Regions from separate parts of the Geobacillus sp. FSL W8-0026 genome, predicted to be linked through region 3. Evidence: predicted binding sites of a transcription regulator. Region 3 holds the regulator's gene; each other region holds the start of a gene.

Region 1 (6,701 bases), 930 kb from region 3:
CCGGTCAGCCGCGAGCCGATTTGCGTCGCCAAGCGGATGCGCTGCGCCTCGCCGCCGGAAAGCGTGCCCGCCGAGCGGCTGAGCGTCAAATAGTCGAGGCCGACGTTTTGCAAAAAGCCGAGCCGGTCGCGAATTTCACGCAAAATGAGGCGGGCGATTTGCGCTTCTTTTTCCGTCAACTCGAGACCGTCAAAAAAGGCGAGCGCTTCGGTCACCGACATGGCGGTGACTTCGCCGATATGCTTGCCGCTGACCAAGACGGCGAGGCTTTCTTTTTTCAGCCGGTAGCCTTGGCACGTCGGGCACGGCTGTTCGGCCATATACTTTTCCATCTGCTCGCGGATGTAATCGGAGCTTGTCTCGCGGTAGCGGCGCTCGATGTTGCGCAAAACCCCTTCAAACTCGATGTACTGTTCACGCACTTGGCCGAAATCGTTCGTATAGCGAAAATGAATGACTTCCCCGCCGCTGCCGTGCAAAATTTTATCGAGCTGCTCTTTTGGCAAATCTTTCACCGGCACGTCCATCGGGATGCCGTAATGGCGGCACACGGCTTCGAGCAGCTGCGGGTAATATTGCGAGCTTTGCGGCTCCCACGGAGCGATGGCGTGCTCCTTCAATGTCAATTCATCGTTCGGGATGACAAGGTCGGGATCGACTTCGAGCTTCGCCCCGAGCCCGTCGCAATCCGGGCAGGCGCCAAACGGGCTGTTGAACGAGAACAAGCGCGGCTCAAGCTCCCCGATCGAAAAGCCGCAATACGGGCAAGCGTGCTTTTCGCTGAACAAGAGCTCTCCTTCGCCGATCACATCGACGATGACTTTGCCGTCGGCGAGCTTCAAGGCTGTCTCCAACGAGTCAGCGAGCCTTGCCGCGATGCCGTCTTTCATCACAATCCGGTCGACGACGACCTCAATCGAATGCTTTTTGTTTTTTTCCAGTTCGATGTCTTCCGTTAACTCGCGCATCTCGCCGTCAATGCGGACGCGCACATACCCTTGCTTGCGAATATCCTCCAATGTCTTGGCGTGCGTCCCTTTTCGCCCCGAGACGATCGGCGCCAAAATTTGCATTTTCGTCCGCTCCGGGTACGCGAGCAGCCGGTCGACCATTTGCTCGATCGTCTGCGATTGAATTTCGATGCCATGCGTCGGGCAGAACGGCCGGCCGATACGGGCGAACAACAGCCGCAAGTAGTCGTAAATTTCCGTCACCGTGCCGACCGTGGAACGCGGGTTGCGGCTTGTCGTCTTTTGGTCGATCGAAATGGCCGGCGACAATCCTTCGATCGCATCGACATCCGGCTTGTCCATCTGCCCTAAAAACTGGCGGGCGTACGCCGACAACGATTCGACGTAGCGCCGCTGCCCTTCCGCGTAAATCGTATCAAACGCCAGCGACGACTTTCCCGAACCCGACAGCCCGGTCAACACAACAAGCTTGCCGCGCGGGATTTCGACGTCAATGTTTTTTAAGTTATGGGCGCGCGCCCCTTTGATGATAATTTTCTCCATTCCCGTCACCCTTCCGCTTTCAACTCGAAAATGGCATCACGCAGCTGGGCGGCCCGCTCGAAGTCGAGCGCTTTGGCCGCTGCTTTCATTTCCGCCTCGAGCGTTCGAATCAGCTCTTCCCGCTCCTGCTTCGTCATCTTGGCCGGCGCCTTCGCCTCGTACGTCTCCGTCTCTTCCGCCGCATACGTCGCGCGGATGACGTCGCGAATCTCCTTTTTCACCGTGCGCGGCACGATGCCGTGCTCTTGGTTGTACGCTTCCTGAATCGTCCGGCGCCGCTTCGTTTCTTGAATGGCGATTTCCATCGATTTCGTCACTGTATCGGCGTACATGATCACATGGCCGTTCGCGTTGCGCGCCGCGCGGCCGATCGTCTGGATGAGCGAACGCTCCGAGCGCAAAAACCCTTCTTTGTCGGCGTCCAAAATGGCGACAAGCGACACTTCCGGAATGTCCAATCCTTCCCGCAGCAAGTTGATGCCAACAAGCACATCGTATTTGCCGAGCCGCAAGTCGCGGATGATTTCAATGCGCTCCAGCGTTTTGATTTCCGAATGCAAGTAAGCGACTTTGATGCCGGCTTCTTTCAAATAATCGGTCAAGTCTTCGGCCATTTTTTTCGTCAACGTTGTGACCAACGTCCGCTCGTTCCGCTCGACCCGCTCGCGAATTTCGCCGATCAAATCGTCGATTTGCCCGTTCGTCGGACGGACGTCGATCGTCGGATCCAACAGCCCGGTCGGGCGGATGATTTGTTCGACAACGCCCGGGCTATGTTCGAGCTCATACGGCCCCGGCGTCGCGGAGACGTAAATAATTTGATTGATTTTTTGCTCGAACTCTTCAAACGTGAGCGGCCGGTTGTCAAGCGCCGACGGCAGACGAAAGCCGTGGTCGACGAGCACTTGCTTGCGCGCCCGGTCGCCGTTGTACATGCCGCGCAGCTGCGGCAAGGTGACGTGCGACTCATCAATGATGATCAAAAAATCGTCCGGAAAATAGTCAAGCAAGGTGTACGGCGTCGAGCCCGGCGGCCGCAGCGCCAAATGGCGCGAGTAGTTTTCGATGCCGGAACAAAAGCCCATCTCGCGCATCATTTCAAGATCATAGCGCGTCCGCTGCTCGAGCCGCTGCGCCTCCAAGAGCTTCCCTTGCGCGCGCAGTTCGGCGAGCCGCTCCTCGAGCTCTTGTTCAATGTTTTGAATGGCGAGCCGCATTTTCTCCTCGCGCGTGACAAAGTGCGACGCTGGGAAAATAGCGACGTGCTCACGCTCGCCGAGCACCTCGCCGGTCAAGGCGTCCACCTCGCGGATGCGATCGATTTCATCGCCGAAAAATTCGACGCGAATGCAATGTTCATCGCGCGAAGCGGGGAAAATTTCGACGACATCGCCGCGGACGCGGAACGTGCCGCGCCGGAAGTCGATATCATTGCGGTCGTATTGGATGTCAACGAGCCGCCGCAACAACGCGTTGCGCTCGATTTCCATCCCGACGCGCAATGAAACGACGAGCTCCCGGTATTCTTCCGGCGACCCTAAACCGTAAATGCACGACACGCTGGCGACGATGATGACGTCCCGGCGCTCAAACAAAGCCGATGTCGCCGAGTGCCGCAATTTGTCGATTTCATCGTTGATTTTCGCGTCTTTTTCAATGTACGTATCCGTCTGCGGCACGTACGCTTCCGGCTGATAGTAATCGTAATAGCTGACAAAATATTCGACGGCGTTGTGCGGGAAAAACTCCTTCAGCTCGCTGTACAATTGGCCAGCGAGCGTTTTGTTGTGGGCGATGACGAGCGTTGGTTTGTTGACTTGGGCAATCACGTTCGAGATCGTAAACGTTTTGCCCGTCCCTGTCGCCCCAAGCAGCGTTTGATGCTTCACTCCCTGCCGCAACCCGTCAACGAGCTTGGCGATCGCCTGCGGTTGATCGCCTTGCGGTTGATAAGATGAAACTAGTTGAAAACGGCCCTCCACCGTTCCGCCTCCTTCTCCGTACCATCTTTCCCCATTGTACCACATCGGCTCCATCGGCGCATCAAAAATGCGAACTCATATTCGTACCAATCCGTTCAGCGTTTTCCATCGCTCCCTCTTTCCTGCACTTTCGGGAAGAAACCGCTGTCCCAAGGAACAAGACGAAGCGCCCCATCAACAGACAGAGGCGCTGGCATCAGTGCAGCGAGACGCAGACGCGGAGCAACCGACATCTCGATTTTGCGGCCATCATCGCCCTTTTTAGCAACGCCAAAAAGCGGACTGGTTCCTTCTTCCCCGTCCGCTCCTTTAGAGGCTAGTGATTTAATAGTACATACCGATTCCTAGCATCGTTTCTCCAATAGAGAAACGTTGTATCATCAGCGCTTCTTTTCACACGTTCATCCATTGATCGGAAAAAACAGCTATTTCCGCCGGCCTTGTTAAGGTTGATGAAAAACCGCTGTTTGCCTTGATCGATGGAACAAGTTTTTCTACATTAAGAAACGATTCCAAGAAGCGGTTGCGTGAGTCCATCCCCACCCCTCTTTGCTTGCTTCACCGTCCGCCGGCGGGGAAAAGCGGTGATCATCACAGCCGCGCGCCGGCCATCGCCCTTCATTTTTCCTTCAAGCGCTCAAGCATGCGCCCTGCCCACAAAAACCCGGCTATCGTGGAAGCAACATCGGCCACGATTTCATGAAACTGGTCTGTATACCCTTTCAGATAAGAAGCTACAAGCAGGGCAACGGTCAACAGCACCGCGATGTATCGATTGTACGTCACCCGCGCGAACAACAACACTAAGAGACACGGTATGAAAAGCGCCGCCAAAAACCACATGATTGTCTTCTCCTTTACGAAACAGCTTCCGATGCCAAGGAGCCGCGCTCACGGACGAACAGCAGCCCAAGCTCATGGTGTTCATCCTCATAGAGCGCCCCTTGGACAAAGCGAACTTCTCCGTTATCGCCGATCACTTCCAATTTGCAAAATGCGCGGTTGCGCTGGAGCGCTTCGTAAAACTCCGCCTCCGTCCGCACTGGCACCCCGTTCGTTTTGCAGATCACTTCTCCAATCGAAAGCCCCATTTTTTCCGCCTTTGACCCCGGCAGCACCCCGACGATGACCACTCCGTGCGGATGACGGGCAAAGCGGGGTGGGGAAGCGCTGTCGGCGCGGCGGCCAGAAAAAGCGATCCATTCACGCCCGATGACCGCCACCGCTCCCGCCGCCACCGCCAGCGGCGCATACCATACGCTTCCTGTCGCCAACACGGCAACAACGCCGGCCAGCAGCAGCACGAGCCGCCCTTCCCGACGCGCCGCCTCGGGCGGCCGCACATGATGGCGACGCTGAGAAAACCCGATCAGGAACGGAACAAGCCAAAACGAATGCCCTTCCCCGCCGACAGCAAACGGCCACCATGGAAGCGACGGCAGCGAGCCGCCAGCCATCGGCAACACGACCGGCACAAACCAGAGGCGCTGCACCCATTGCCGGCCGATGGTCATTCCCCGCTTGCTTTTCAAAAGCTGCGGCGAAGCGGGCTCCGTTCGCGTCCGAATGATGAGCCATCCTTCAGCCGCCAACAGCAACGTCAGCCACAGCGCCAACACCGGCGCTGCTTCTACGCCATCGCGAAGCCAAGGAACAGCCATCCTGCCGCGCTCGGCCATCGCGAGCACAAGCAGCGTCCCCCCCAGCGTATACGCCGCCGACAATAGCCGCGTTTCCATCGTCAAGCCAAGCAGCACCGTGAGCGCGGTCACCGTCCAAACGACCTCCTTCGGCACGACGAGGCCCGCCCCAAGCGCCACCGCTGACAGCACCGCCCCCGGAAGCCATCCGCTTGTCCAAAGCCCCCGCCATTCTTTCCACGGACTGTAGACGCGCACGTGAAAATCGCGGCGCTCGCGCTTCACCCGCCGCCAACCGGCGGCCAAGGCGAGCAAGGCGCCATAATAAAGGAGCGGCTGCCGCCATACCGCCGCAATCCCTTCTAGCCATTCAAGCCCCCATGTCGCCATCAACGTTCCCCCTTGTTTCGTTCACCGTTCTTTACCTTTTATTCTACCAAATGGCCGCGACAAATCCTATATGCCTGCCGCCATCTTTTTTCCCCACGTGGCGAAATGCCGTCCTTTTCGGCTTTCTTTGCCGAATCGCCACTAGTTTTGTCGGTCAGGAAGGAGTTCGCGCCCTCAATGAAAAAAAGATAGAACAAGAAGGAGAAAGGGAGGAGTGGAACGATGGAAATAAAAACGACCGATGTCGCCGCCCGTCTTGGTGTTTCGCCGAAAACCATCCAACGCTGGGTGCGGAAGTATGACATCCCGCTGCGCAAAAATGAAGCCGGCCATTACTTGTTCGATGAAAACACGATCGCTTTGTTGGAGCGCGTCAAATTCGAACAAGGCGCGGCCTTGGAACGGTCGGCAGCCGCGCGGTACCCTTCCGTTGCAGCGTCGTTGCCAACCGACAACCAACCGAAACAAGAAGCGCCGTCGCCCACGCTCGACGTTTTGCGCCAGCCATCCTTCGAACCGGAAATCGCCCGCATCTCTTCGCGCCTTGATCAACTCGAACAGCAGCTCGGCCAAAAAGCCGACGACGTCGTCTCCGTTCAATTGCTGCATCACCGTCGGGAAATGGAAGAAATCACTGCCCGCCTCGCCGCGCTCGAACAGCTCGTCGCCCGGCTCGAGCAACAGCTGAATAACAAGCCGCCATCATCCCACGAACCGCCCCAACCACCGAAACGAAAACGGCGCGGCCTCGGACGGGTGATCGGTCTGTTCGCCTAGCCGGTTGCTTCAGTTCCGGCCGCGCGGGCGGCTGACAACTGACCGTTGGCGGTGAAAGAGCAACACGCAAGCCAGCAGCCAATCGAAAAGGCCGGTTGGAAGGAGGAAGTCTATGGGCAACCTGACTTGCTCCATTTGAGCAACCTTGCCAACATACACGTCGAAACACTGGCGGTTGGGCGCAAATCAGCACGTTTCACCGGCCTTCTAACATACGATAGGGATTGAACAATGCCTATTCGCAACATCGTGTTTCAAAATCGAAAAGCTTTGTTCAGCTCCTGCCTTCCACATCTAATGAGGGCGCAAGAGGGGGCTCAACCAACTTGCAGGCACCCTCTGGCCCCTTTTTCTCTGCTGTGACCACCGTCAAGCATGAAGATGGACAAAGCGAGTGA
Region 2 (6,701 bases), 990 kb from region 3:
TTTCGAAACGCTCACCGTATAGCCAAAGAGCGAGGAAATCGATTCGAGGTTGCCGCGGCTCCAAGCGACTTCAATCGCGTGACGGATGGCGCGTTCAACGCGGCTGGCGGTCGTATTGTATTTTTTGGCGATGTCCGGATACAACACTTTCGTAATGGAGCCGAGCAGTTCGATATCGTGATACACCATCGCGATCGCTTCACGCAAATACAAATAGCCTTTAATATGGGCCGGAACGCCGATTTCATGAATGATGCTCGTAATGCTCGCGTCCAAGTTTTTCGGCTTATTGTCGCGCGTTTGGTACGCTGACAGCGGCTTTTTGACGATCGGCGTCGTTTTGCCGTGAATTTGCCGGATATGATGGACTAAGTTTTCCATATCAAATGGCTTTAAAATGAAATAGGAGGCGCCAAGTTCCACCGCCTTTTTCGTGACGTCCTCTTGCCCGAACGCCGTCAGCATAATCACGTTCGGCTGATGTTCGAAATGGGTGCGAATTTTCTCGAGCACCGCCAACCCGTCCAAATGCGGCATAATGATGTCGAGAAGCAACATGTCAGGCCGTTTTTCCTCCAGCATGCGCAAGCATTCTTGGCCGTTGTATGCCGTTCCAATCACTTCCATGTCCGGTTGACTGGAAATATATTCATCAAGCAATGTCACCAGTTCCCGGTTATCGTCGGCAATGCACACTTTAATGCTCAAATGAATCGTCCTCCCCCGCATTTTGTTGCTATGTAGCATTCCGTTAACGTACATTCGACAACAACAGCGGAAAATCCTTTTATTTTTTTGAAAATAAAATTATAACAAAAAACGGGTCGATTAGACAATGTTCGTTTTTCGAAAAAAGACGTTTGTCGAAAAATCGTGATCCCACCTCCATTCTAACGGATGTTTCACCAAATATCTATGCAAAAATGGCCATATTTTTGCTCGTTTTTTCTTTTTTTCGCTTGTCCTTCGCACAGCCGGGCGGTTGGGCAAGCCGCGACAAAAAGCGAGCCGACGATCGTCAGCTCGCTTTCTTTTGGTTGCCATATAGATCGATTCCCGCCTGCTGAAGCATCCATTCGATATGGACGCCGTAGCCGGATGTCGGGTCATTGACGAACACGTGCGTGACGGCGCCGACAAGTTTGCCGTCTTGGATGATCGGGCTGCCGCTCATCCCTTGGACGATTCCCCCTGTTTTCTTCAACAAACGCGGGTCAGTGACGCGAATCACGAGGCCTTTGGTCGCCGGAAATTTCTGCGGAATGGTGCTGACAATTTCCACGTCAAACTGTTCGACTTTGTCGTTTTCGACCACCGTCAGCATTTTCGCTGGCCCTTCCTTCACTTGACTGGCCAAAGCGACAGGAATCGGCTTGGTGATCGGGCCATCCGGCAGCGGTTTCGTCAGTTTGCCGAAAATGCCGAATGGGCTGTTGACGGTGATGGTGCCGATCACTTTCTCCCCGTCGGCAAAGCGGGCCAATTTTTCACCGGGATTCCCGCTCGTTCCTTTTTCAATCGAGGTGACGGTCGAGCGCATGATTTGCCCATTTTGGACAACGATCGGCTTTTTCGTGTCCATATCGGAAATGACGTGGCCAAGCGCCCCGTACGTTTTCGACTTCGGATCATAAAACGTCATCGTTCCGATGCCGGCGGCTGAATCGCGGATATAGAGGCCGATGCGGTAGACACCATCGTGTTTGTCTTTCAGCGGAACGAGCTTCGCCGTCATGGCGTGCTGATCGCGCAGGATTTGCAGATGAAGCGGTTTTCCTGTTTTTCCGGCTTCCTCAATGAAAGGGGAGAGGTCGCTCATGTTTTCAATTTTTTGGCCATTGATGCCGGTAATGATGTCGCCGACTTGGATGCCGGCCGCTTCGCCCGGCGATTGTTTTCCATGGTCGGTTTCAACAAGATGGTAGCCGACGACAAGGACGCCGACCGTATTGAGCTTGACGCCGATCGATTGCCCGCCGGGAATGACTTTGAGCGTCGGCAGCACCTTGACATCCACTTGCTTAATCGGCATCCCGGCGACTTCAAGCACCATTGTTCCTTGTCCGCGCCGTTTCGCCTTGACTGCCAATGAACCGTTTTTCTGCTCGACTTCGAGCGTTTCGGGAGCGTTTTGTACATTCACGGCCGCTTGCGCTGGAAGGGAGGCGGTGTTCCATTTGACCGCATCACCTTCAAACAGAACAAGCTGTTTCGGGATTTGCCCATATTCCTTCATCGGCTTGGACAACCCGATGGCCGTTATGATGCCAAGGAGCAGCACTCCTGCGATTGTTCGCGCCATCTCTTTCTTCAATGTCGTTCACTCTCCTCGCTCCCGCCTACACCATGCAAAAACGGTTACAGTTTTAATTTTGCCTGAACGGGGGAAAATATAATCGCCGCCGACATAAAAAAGCTGCCCGGAATGGATGGTGCATCCGGGCAGCTCGCACGTCCAAAGCCGGCCCGCATCAAACAACCAAAAGCCGGGCCTTTCTTTGTTTTTCGCCCTTGACCGGGCATTTCAACGTGAATTCCCCTCCTCGCCGGGCGGCTTATTGTTTCATTTTCGCCGCCAATTCGAGCAGCTCTTTGGCGTGCCGTTTCGTCAATTCCGTCATCTCCACGCCGGAAATCATGCGGCCGATCTCTTTCACTTTTTCTTCTTCATCCAGCTTTCTCACGACCGTTTTCGTCCGCTCCCCGTCCGTTTCCTTGGCGATCAGCAAATGGGTGTCGGCCATCGCCGCGACTTGAGGCAAGTGCGAAATGCACAGCACTTGCGACTGGTTGGCGATGCGGTAAATTTTTTCTGCCATCGCTTGGGCGACGCGGCCGCTCACCCCGGTATCGACTTCATCGAAAATGATCGATGTGACGCCTTGATGCTTGGAAAAAATCGTTTTTAGGGCGAGCATGATGCGCGACAGCTCGCCGCCGGAAGCCACTTTCGCGAGCGGTTTCAGCGGTTCGCCGACGTTCGTGGAAAGGTAAAACTCGACAACGTCGACGCCGTCTTCGTGAAACTTGACCGGCACGCCGTCGACCAGCGGGGCGTCAAGCGGGCCTTCCCGCTTCGCAAAAACGATGTCAAACTTCGTTTTGTCCATATACAAGTCTTTCAGCTCTTGGTGAATGCGCTCGCATAACTGCCGGGCGTGCGCCTGCCGCACGTTGGTCAGCCGCTTCGCCTCGGCGAGCAATTCATCGGTTATCACAGCCAGCTGCCGCTCGAGCTCGTGCACATGCGTTTCGCGGTTTTCGATCGCTTCGATTTCTTCGGCGATCGTCTCGGCATATTGCAAAATGTCGGCGATCGTCGCCCCGTATTTCCGCTTCAGTTGTTGAATGTCGGCGAGGCGGCTTTCAATGGCATCGAGCCGCAGCGGGTCATACTCGAGCTCCTCGAGCTGATCGCGCAGCTTGTACAGGACCTCTTCGAGCAAATAGTAGCTGTTCGCGGTCGCATCGTGCGCCTCTTTGAGGGCGGCGTCCATGGCGGCGACATCGGCGAGCTGGCGCATCGCTTCCCCGATCGAATCGAGACCGCGCCCCTCGCCGGCTAGCGCTTCATAGCTTCGCTGGATCGCCGTGTAAATTTTTTGGAAGTTGGCGATGCGCACTTTCTCTTCCATCAGCCGTTCGTCTTCGCCCGGTTCGAGCGCCGCCTGCTCGATTTCGCGCAGCTGAAACGTCAGCAAATCGAGACGATGCGCCATCTGCTGTTCGTTTTCACTCAGTTTTTTGATTTTTTTCACCAATGTTTCGTACCGCTCATATACAGCGCGGTAAGCGGCGAGCGCCGCCGCCGTTTCAGCGCCGCCAAATTCGTCGAGCAGCGGCAGATGGCGCGCCGGGTCCATCAGCTCTTGATGTTCGTGCTGACCGTGGATGTCCACCAACGTCGCCCCGATTTCGCGCAAGGTCGCCGTCGTCACCAGTTTGCCGTTGATGCGGCAGACGCTTTTTCCATTGGCTAAGATGTCGCGACGCAGCACCACCATTCCGTCGCTCACATCAATGCCGGCATCGGCGCATGTTTGGCAGCACGGATGGCGGTCATCGTCAAGCAAAAACAGCCCTTCGATCTCTGCCTTTTCCGCGCCGAAGCGGACGAATTCGGCGGAACCGCGGCCGCCGATCAGCAGATGAATCGCATCGATGATGATCGATTTGCCCGCTCCGGTTTCCCCGGTCAACACGGTCAGTCCTTTGTCGAACGACAGCGAGAGCGACTCGATAATGGCAAAATTTTTAATCGACAGTTCCGCGAGCATTCCATCACTCCTTGCCTGTCCGATCCGTTCTCCCTACCCATTATAGCACATATGTTCGAATCGGTGAACCGATCGCTTCGAACATTCGTCTCATCAACGGCTTTTTAGGGGGCCGGTGATTGACTCACGCAACCGCTTCTTGGAATCGTTTCTCCAGTAGAAAAACTGGCTGCATCAGCTTCTATGTTCACGCGTTCCATCATCGACCAAGGCAAACAGCGGTTTTTCACCAACCTTTTAGAGCATGGAAAGCAGCTGGCGGGATACTTTGTTCGCGTCTTTCGACGTCCGGCAAATAATGAGGCACGTATCGTCACCGCAAATCGTTCCGACGATTTCGTTCCAATCCAAATGATCGAGCAGGACGCCGATGGCATGGGCGTTGCCCGGCAGCGTTCGCAAAACGAGCAAATTGCCCGCCCCATCGAGCTTGACAAACACATCGACAAGCGCCCGCTTCAGCTTTTGCAGCGGATTGAAGCGCTGGTCAGACGGCAGGCTGTATTTGTAGCGTCCGTTGGCCATCGGCACCTTGACAAGCTGCATCTCTTTAATATCGCGCGAGACGGTTGCTTGCGTCACGCGAAAGCCGGCTTCCCTCAGCCGGTCAACGAGTTCGTCCTGCGTCTCGATGTCGTTGTTCATAATGATTTCGCGAATTTTAATATGCCTTTGTCCTTTGTTCACATTCGGCCACCTCCTGCTCTTTCCGCGATGAAACCGGTTTTGTAGCCCGTCTACTGGCCGCTTCCCTGCACCTCTCCAGCGCGCAAACAGGCGTGCGCCTCGCTCACCACATCCGCGATCGGCGCTGCCAGGCGGTTTTCTCCCTCTCGGTCTTCACCGGGATAGACGGCGTGTAGCAAAAACTCAATGTTGCCGTCACCACCGGTGATCGGCGAATACGACAGATGAACGACGGCAAATCCTTGCTGGCAAGCAAAGCGAACGAGCGATTCCAACACGTCTTGATGAATGCGGGGGTCGCGGACGATGCCTTTTTTGCCGACGTGCTCCTTGCCGGCTTCAAACTGGGGTTTGACAAGGGCGACGACATCGCCGCCGGGCACGAGTACCGTTTTGACAACCGGCAAAATGAGGCGAAGCGAAATAAATGATACATCAATGACGGCCACTTCCGGCAGCCCCTTTGTAAACAAGTCGGGCGTCACGTAACGAAAGTTGGTCCGCTCCATCACGACAACGCGCTCGTCTTGGCGCAGCTTCCAAGCGAGCTGGTTGTAGCCGACGTCCACGGCATACGACAGCCTCGCCCCATGCTGCAAGGCGCAGTCGGTAAACCCTCCCGTTGACGCCCCGATATCGAGAACGATTTTGTTTTCGATATCGATTTGAAAGTCGCGCAGCGCCTTTTCCAGTTTCAAACCGCCGCGGCTGACATACGGGAGCGGATTGCCCTTCACCTCGAGCGGGATGTCGGCCGGCACTTTTTCCCCCGGTTTTTCGAGCCGGACGCCGTTCGCATAGACGAGCCCGGCCATGACCGCCCGCTTCGCTTTTTCCCGCGTTTCCGCCAATCCTCGTTCCACGAGCAGCACATCGATTCGTTCTTTTCTTTCCTTCATCGTCTTCAAGCCCTTTTCTGTTTTCTTGGCGCCATCGTTTTGATCCGGTCGACGATATGAGCCGCCGTCAGCCCGATTTCCCGGAGCAGCTCGCCAACGCTGCCGTGCTCGATAAAGCGGTCGGGAATCCCCATCCGCTCGATGACCGCTCCGTGATAGCCATGATCATGGGCAAACTCCAAGACCGCACTGCCAAACCCGCCTTGCAGCACCGCCTCTTCGACCGTTAAAATCGGCAGGCGACGCTCAAGCAGATCGTGAAGCATCGTCTCATCCATCGGTTTGATAAAACGAGCGTTCACCACCTTGACAGACATTCCGTCTTTCGCCAGCTCCTCGGCGGCCTCGAGCGCCATTGAAACCGTCGTGCCAAACGTCAAAATCGCCGCGTCATGACCGTCGCGCAACACTTCCCACGTCCCGATCGGAATTTCTTTCAGCTCCTCGTCAAGCGGCACGCCAAGTCCGTTGCCGCGCGGGAACCGCATGGCGATCGGCCCGCCGTCATAGCGGATAGCCGTATACACCATGTGCTGACCTTCGTTTTCGTCTTTTGGCATCATCAACACTAAGTTCGGCACATGGCGCAAAAACGCGATATCAAATACCCCTTGGTGCGTTTCGCCGTCAGCGCCGACCAATCCGGCCCGGTCGATGGCGAAAAAGACGTTTACGTTTTGCCGACAGACGTCGTGAACGACTTGGTCGTACGCGCGCTGCAAAAACGTTGAATAAATGGCCAAAAACGGCTTCATCCCTTGCGTCGCCAGCCCGGCCGCCAGCGTCGTCGCGTGCTGTTCGGCAATGCCGACATCAAACATCCGCTCCGGAAACTCGC
Region 3 (6,701 bases):
TCGCGGAAAGCCGAGCGAAGCCCGTGCCGATGGCCGGGATGCGCTCGAGCGTCCGCGCCATAAAAACGGTTGGCGCTCCATGCGGATCACATGGCTGCGCCCGAGAGGAGAAGGAAGGCTATGAGCCGCGAACAAGCCATCATCGTCGGCTGCCAACTTCATGGAATCGATGACGAGCGGTTTCGCTATTCGATGGAGGAGCTCGCTTCGCTCGTTGCGACCGCCAACGGTGAGGTGGTAGCCGAGTTGACACAAAAACGGGAAGCGCCGCACCCGGCGACGTACATCGGCAAAGGAAAAACAGAGGAACTTGCCGCTCTCGTCAAACAGCTGACGCCGGATCTTGTCATTTTCAACTGTGAACTTTCTCCTAGTCAAGCCCGCAATTTGACGAACATGCTTGGCGAGGTGAAAGTGATTGATCGGACGCAGCTCATTTTAGACATTTTTGCAAGGCGCGCCCGTTCGAAAGAAGGGAAGCTGCAAGTGGAGCTCGCGCAGCTTGAGTATCTGTTGCCGCGCCTTGGCGGCCAAGGCGCGACGCTATCTCGCTTGGGCGGCGGCATCGGCACGCGCGGTCCGGGGGAGACGAAGCTGGAGACCGACCGGCGCCACATTCGCCGCCGCATCGACGACATTAAAGCCGAACTGCGCCGCATCGCCGAACATCGCGAGCGGTACCGCGGGCGCCGGCAAAAAAATCACGCGTTTCAAGTGGCGCTCGTCGGCTATACGAACGCCGGCAAATCGACGATTTTTAATCGGCTGACGGCGGCCGATTCGTTCGAGGAAAATTTGCTGTTTGCGACGCTCGACCCGCTGACGCGCCAATGCGTCCTTCCGTGCGGGTATACGGTGCTTGTCACCGACACGGTCGGGTTCATTCAAGACTTGCCGACGACGCTTGTCGCCGCGTTTCGCTCGACGCTCGAGGAGGTGACGGAAGCGGATCTGTTGCTGCACATCGTCGATTCGTCGCATCCCGATTACGCCGAACATGAGCGAACGGTGTTGCGGCTCGTTGCGGAGTTGGGGGCGTCCTCCATTCCGATGGTCACAGTGTACAATAAACGTGACCGGCAGGCGCCAGAATTCATTCCGACGACGACCGAGGCGCTCGTCATGAGCGCGCTTTCTGCCGCTGATATCGAACGGCTTCGCGCGTTTTTGGAGGAGGCGATCAAGCGGCAAATGGTCCTTTACCACGCCTCCATTCCAAGCGGCCAAGGAAAATGGCTCGCACGGTTAAAAGCGGACACGATTTTGCAGCAATGGCGCTATAATGAACAAGAAGGGACGTACGAATGCGAAGGGTACGTACTCCCGACTCACCCGCTTTACAGGGAGCTGCAATCATTCCAATGATAGAAAGGGTTCACCAATGTTTTGGACAACATGGAAACACGGAGAGACGATCGCTGCGCTGATCGAAGAAGTGGAGGCGCAAATTGCCCCGATCCATCGCTCGATTGAGAGGCTGGTTGACGGAAACCAGCATCGCGTCCTTGACAGTTTCCGCCGCCATCAAGTGAGCGACGGCCATTTCATCCCGACAACGGGCTACGGCTATGATGATGTCGGCCGTGACACGCTCGATCGCATTTACGCCGATGTATTCGGCGCGGAAGCCGGCCTAGTGCGCCCGCAAATCATTTCCGGCACGCACGCGATTGCCATCGCGCTGTTTGGCGTGCTGCGCCCGGGCGATGAATTGCTCTACATCACGGGCGCCCCTTATGACACGCTTGAGGAGATCGTCGGCGTCCGCGGCCGCGGCGTCGGTTCGCTGAACGAGTTTGGCATTCGTTATCGGAGCGTGCCGCTTACGGCGGACGGAGCCGTTGATTTTCCGGCGGTGCGCGAGGCGATCCACGAGCGGACGAAAATGATCGGCATCCAGCGCTCGCGCGGGTATGCGACGCGCCCGTCGTTTACGGTCGATGAAATCGCCGAGATGATCGCCTTTGTCAAAGCGATCAAGCCGGATGTCGTTGTGTTTGTCGACAATTGCTACGGGGAGTTTGTCGAGGAAAAAGAGCCTTGCCATGTCGGCGCCGATTTGATGGCCGGTTCGTTGATCAAAAACCCTGGAGGGGGATTGGCGAAAACAGGAGGGTATATCGTCGGCAGGCACCAATACGTCGAAGCGTGCGCCTATCGGATGACCTCGCCGGGCATCGGCGCCGAAGTCGGCCCTTCGCTGTACAGCCTGCTTGAGATGTATCAAGGGTTTTTCCTCGCTCCGCACGTCGTCGGCCAAGCGCTCAAAGGGGCGGTGTTCACCGCCGCATTGCTCGAGCGGGTCGGGCTTGAGACTTCGCCGTCATGGAACGCGAAGCGCACCGATTTGGTGCAGTCGGTCCGCTTTAATGATCCAGAGCAAATGGTTGCTTTTTGCCAAGCCATTCAAGCGGCTTCCCCGGTGAACGCCCATTTCACTCCGTATCCGAGCGACATGCCCGGCTACGAGGATCAAGTGATCATGGCGGCGGGCACGTTCGTGCAAGGAGCCAGCATCGAGCTGACGGCGGACGGGCCGCTGCGTCCGCCATACGTGGCGTACGTGCAGGGCGGATTGACGTATTCTCATGTCAAAATCGCCGTTTGCTCCGCTGTTCACCGCTTGCTGGAACAGCAGCTCATTTGTTTGTGAGAAAAGGTAACATATAATTGACTATTTTCTTCACATTATGATAAAATAAAGGTATGAAAAGCGAGGAGGAATTGGCATGAGCAGCCAAATTCGTCGTTCCATGCCATTGTTTCCGATCGGGATTGTGATGCAGCTGACGGACTTATCGGCCCGGCAAATTCGCTATTACGAAGAGCACGGCCTCGTCACGCCGGCGCGCACCGAAGGCAATCGGCGGCTGTTTTCGCTCAATGACATCGATCGTTTGCTTGAAATTAAAGATTTGATTGATCAAGGCGTCAACCTCGCTGGAATTAAGCGCATTTTTGCCGCGCGGCAGGAAGGGCGTCACGAACAGCCGGAAAAAGTCGACAAGGCAGGAAAGCCGAAGCTGTCGGACGAAGAGCTGCGCGAAATTTTGCGGACGGAGCTGCTTCAGGCCGGGCGGTTTCAGCGCGCATCGCTTCGCCAAGGAGATCTCGCTCGCTTCTTTCACTAACGATGGGAAATGATTTCGGAGCCGGTGAGGAGGTTCAAGATGGCAAAATATACGCGTGAAGACATTATGCGCATCGTCAAGGAAGAGAACGTCAAATACATCCGCCTGCAATTTACCGATATTTTAGGCACGATTAAAAACGTGGAAATTCCGATCAGCCAGCTGGAAAAAGCGCTGAACAACAAAATGATGTTTGACGGGTCGTCGATCGAGGGGTTTGTCCGCATCGAAGAATCGGACATGTATTTGTACCCTGATTTGGACACGTTTGTCATCTTTCCGTGGACGGCGGAAAAAGGGAAAGTCGCCCGCTTTATTTGCGACATTTACAATGCCGACGGCACGCCGTTTGAAGGCTGCCCGCGCTATAACTTAAAACGCGTGCTCAAAGAGATGGAAGCGCTCGGCTTCACGGCGTTCAACTTAGGGGCGGAACCGGAGTTTTTCCTCTTTAAGCTCGATGAAAAAGGGCACCCGACGATGGAGTTGAACGACCGCGGTGGCTATTTCGATTTAGCGCCGACGGATTTGGGGGAAAACTGCCGGCGGGACATCGTGCTTGAGCTCGAAGAAATGGGGTTTGAAATCGAAGCGTCCCATCACGAAGTTGCCCCAGGACAGCATGAAATTGATTTCAAATACGCCCACGCCATCAAAGCGTGCGATGATATTCAGACGTTCAAGCTCGTCGTGAAGACGATCGCCCGCAAGCATGGGCTGCACGCGACGTTTATGCCGAAGCCGATTTTCGGCATCAACGGCTCGGGTATGCACTGCAACTTGTCGCTGTTCCGCAACGGGGAAAACGCCTTTTTTGATCCGAACGGCGAGTTGCAGTTGAGCGAAACGGCGCGCCAGTTTATCGCCGGCGTGCTGAAACACGCGCCGAACTTTACGGCGGTGACAAACCCGACCGTCAACTCGTACAAGCGGCTCGTTCCGGGCTATGAAGCGCCGTGCTATGTCGCTTGGTCGGCGCGCAACCGCAGCCCGCTCATTCGCATTCCGGCTTCGCGCGGCATGAGCACGCGCATTGAGGTGCGCAGCGTTGACCCGTCGGCGAACCCGTACTTAGCGATGGCGGTGCTGTTGGCGGCGGGGCTTGACGGCATTCGCAACAAACTCACCCCTCCGGCACCGGTGGACCGGAACATTTACGTCATGACGAAAGAAGAACGGCTCGAAGAAGGCATTGTCGATTTGCCGGCTACGCTCATTGAGGCGCTTGAAAACTTGAAGTCCGACGAAGTGATCGTCCAAGCGCTCGGCAAGCATTTATTCGAGCACTTCGTTGAAGCGAAAGAAATCGAGTGGGATATGTATCGGACGACCGTCCACCAATGGGAATTGGATCAATACATGGAGCTGTACTAATCAAAAAGAGGGTATCCCAAAAAGATCGGGATACCCTCTTTCGTTGCTCTATATACGTGCTGACTGCTTCGGCCGCATGATCGGTTGCGTCGATCTTGAAGGCAGGCAACGGCAACCTTTTGGGTTAGCTCCTCTTTTATATACGTACCAGCGCTTCTGGCCCATGATCGGTTGCGGTCGATCTTGAAGGCAGACAGCCTTTAGGTCAGCCCCTCTTTTATATACGTACCGGTGCTTCCGGCCCATGATTGGTTGTGCCTACCTTGAAGCCAGACACCTTGTGGACCGGCTCTTTTTCCTGCGGTCTAACTTGTTCGGCTCGCGCGCTTTTGCCATGCCGCCTTGTGGACCGGCCCTTTCCCGCGGCCGGCCGCTCACACCCGGCAACCTCGCTGTTCGGGTTTTGGCTCAAGCCCCGTCCGCCTCGTTGCAGCGGCGCGCGGCGTCAGCCGACAAGGTGATGGACGTTTGTCCGCCCCGTCCGCCGTCTTCGTTGCGCTTCCGTTAGCCGATCAGGCGATAGACGCCGATCACCTTGCCGAGAATCGTACAATCGCGGACGATGATCGGCTCGAGATGAGCGTTTTCCGGCTGCAGGCGGATATGGTCCTTTTCTTTGAAAAAGCGCTTGACGGTCGCTTCATTGTCTTCGGTCATGGCCACGACGATGTCGCCGTTTTGGGCCGATGATTGCTGGCGGACGATGACGTAGTCGCCGTCCAAAATGCCGGCTTCGATCATGCTGTCGCCCATCACTTCAAGCATAAACAGCTGTTCTTCGCCGGCGGCGAGCCGTTTCGGCAGCGGGAAATAGTCCTCGATGTTTTCTACGGCCGTAATCGGCTGCCCGGCGGTCACTTTCCCGATAATCGGCACGGAGACGATGTCCTCGCCCTCTTTTTCCTTCCCGCCATCGTTGTCCAAAATTTCAATGGCGCGCGGCTTGGTCGGGTCGCGGCGGATGTATCCTTTGCTTTCCAACCGCGCCAAATGCCCATGGACAGTCGAACTCGACGCCAGTCCGACCGCCTCCCCAATCTCCCTCACCGACGGCGGATAGCCCTTCGTTTTGACTTCCTGCTTAATAAACTCTAAAATTTGCTGCTGCCGTTTCGACAGTTTCGTCATTCCCTGCACCTCCGGCAAGTCATTTGCCTTCATTATATCATGCCGAAAGGGAAAAAACAAACATAAGTTCGAATTTTTTGTTGACACAAACAAATGTTCCTGATTATAATGAAGGAAAGCGAACGAATATTCTCTTTTTGGGGTGGGGAAAATGAAGAAAACGTTTGTGCACTATCTAGTATTTTCAGTTTTGATGACGCTTTTCACAGCCGCGTTCATCTACGCTGGCAGCCCGGTTGATAAACAGGAATATGTGACGGTGACCGTCGCATCAGGCGATACGCTTTGGGGGTTGGCCAAGCAATATGAACAGGAGCACGGCTTATCGCCGGACGAATTCATCCGCTGGGTGGTGGAGGTGAACCATCTTCGCAGTTCCCGTCTCACAGCGGGTGAACAGATCGTCATTCCCGTGTTAAAATCAAAGCGGGGCGGTTCATTGGCCGCCAATCAGTAACAAGAAAGAAGGGATGGCCATGAGGGCGGTCATTTATTGCCGCGTCAGCACGGACAAAAGCGAGCAGGAAACATCGCTGGCTCGGCAGCGGGAGGAGCTTGAACGGCTCGCGGCGGAAAGCGGATTTGAGGTGGTCAAGGTGATCGCCGAGCAGGCGAGCGGTTATGAAGCTGACCGTGACGGCGTGCTCGAGCTGCTCGAACTGTGTGAAGAGGGGCTCGTGGACGTCTTGCTCGTTCAAGACGAAACTCGGCTCGGGCGCGGCCATGCGCGCATGGCGCTGCTTCATTGCTTGAAAAAGCGAGGGGTCAAGCTATACAGCGCCAGCCACCGCGGAGAGATGCCGCTGTCCGAGGCCGATGAGATGGTGTTGTCGATCATTGCGATCGTCGAGGAGTATCAGCGGAAACTACATAACGCGAAAATCAAGCGCGGCATGCAGCGAGCCATCGCGCGCGGCTATCGTCCGGAGCGGAACTTGCGGCGCCAAGGAGAGAACGCGGGGCGCGATCGCATCGAACTGCCGATCGAAGAGATCGTCCGCCTGCGTGCGCGCGGTTTCACGTTTGCCGATATCGCCGCCACGCTCCGAAGCTTTGGCTATGAGGCGT

What was found. Region 3 encodes LexA, which represses DNA repair genes until DNA is damaged. Its sites were predicted from a motif close to CGAACATATGTTCG; they were not measured.
Region 1: the regulator LexA is predicted to act here: its motif matches at 3,567-3,580, upstream of uvrB (excinuclease ABC subunit UvrB).
Region 2: the regulator LexA is predicted to act here: its motif matches at 4,322-4,335, upstream of recN (DNA repair protein RecN).

What each region holds. Positions count from the first base shown of each region.
Region 1 covers NZ_CP150194.1:3,163,126-3,169,826, forward strand. Annotated here, with positions in the region: gene uvrA (excinuclease ABC subunit UvrA) at 1-1,514, opposite strand, end outside; gene uvrB (excinuclease ABC subunit UvrB) at 1,520-3,496, opposite strand; gene NST29_RS15940 (CsbA family protein) at 4,115-4,339, opposite strand; gene NST29_RS15945 (PDZ domain-containing protein) at 4,354-5,526, opposite strand; gene NST29_RS15950 (MerR family transcriptional regulator) at 5,749-6,303, shown strand; gene NST29_RS15955 (hypothetical protein) at 6,578-6,701, opposite strand, start outside.
Region 2 covers NZ_CP150194.1:1,249,246-1,255,946, reverse strand. Annotated here, with positions in the region: gene spo0A (sporulation transcription factor Spo0A) at 1-747, opposite strand, end outside; gene spoIVB (SpoIVB peptidase) at 1,019-2,314, opposite strand; gene recN (DNA repair protein RecN) at 2,556-4,277, opposite strand; gene argR (transcriptional regulator ArgR) at 4,515-4,964, opposite strand; gene NST29_RS06350 (TlyA family RNA methyltransferase) at 5,015-5,863, opposite strand; gene dxs (1-deoxy-D-xylulose-5-phosphate synthase) at 5,869-6,701, opposite strand, start outside.
Region 3 covers NZ_CP150194.1:2,235,944-2,242,644, reverse strand. Annotated here, with positions in the region: gene hflX (GTPase HflX) at 121-1,365, shown strand; gene NST29_RS11225 (methionine gamma-lyase family protein) at 1,382-2,653, shown strand; gene NST29_RS11220 (MerR family transcriptional regulator) at 2,730-3,131, shown strand; gene glnA (type I glutamate--ammonia ligase) at 3,171-4,505, shown strand; gene lexA (transcriptional repressor LexA) at 5,010-5,633, opposite strand; gene yneA (cell division suppressor protein YneA) at 5,785-6,090, shown strand; gene NST29_RS11200 (recombinase family protein) at 6,110-6,701, shown strand, end outside.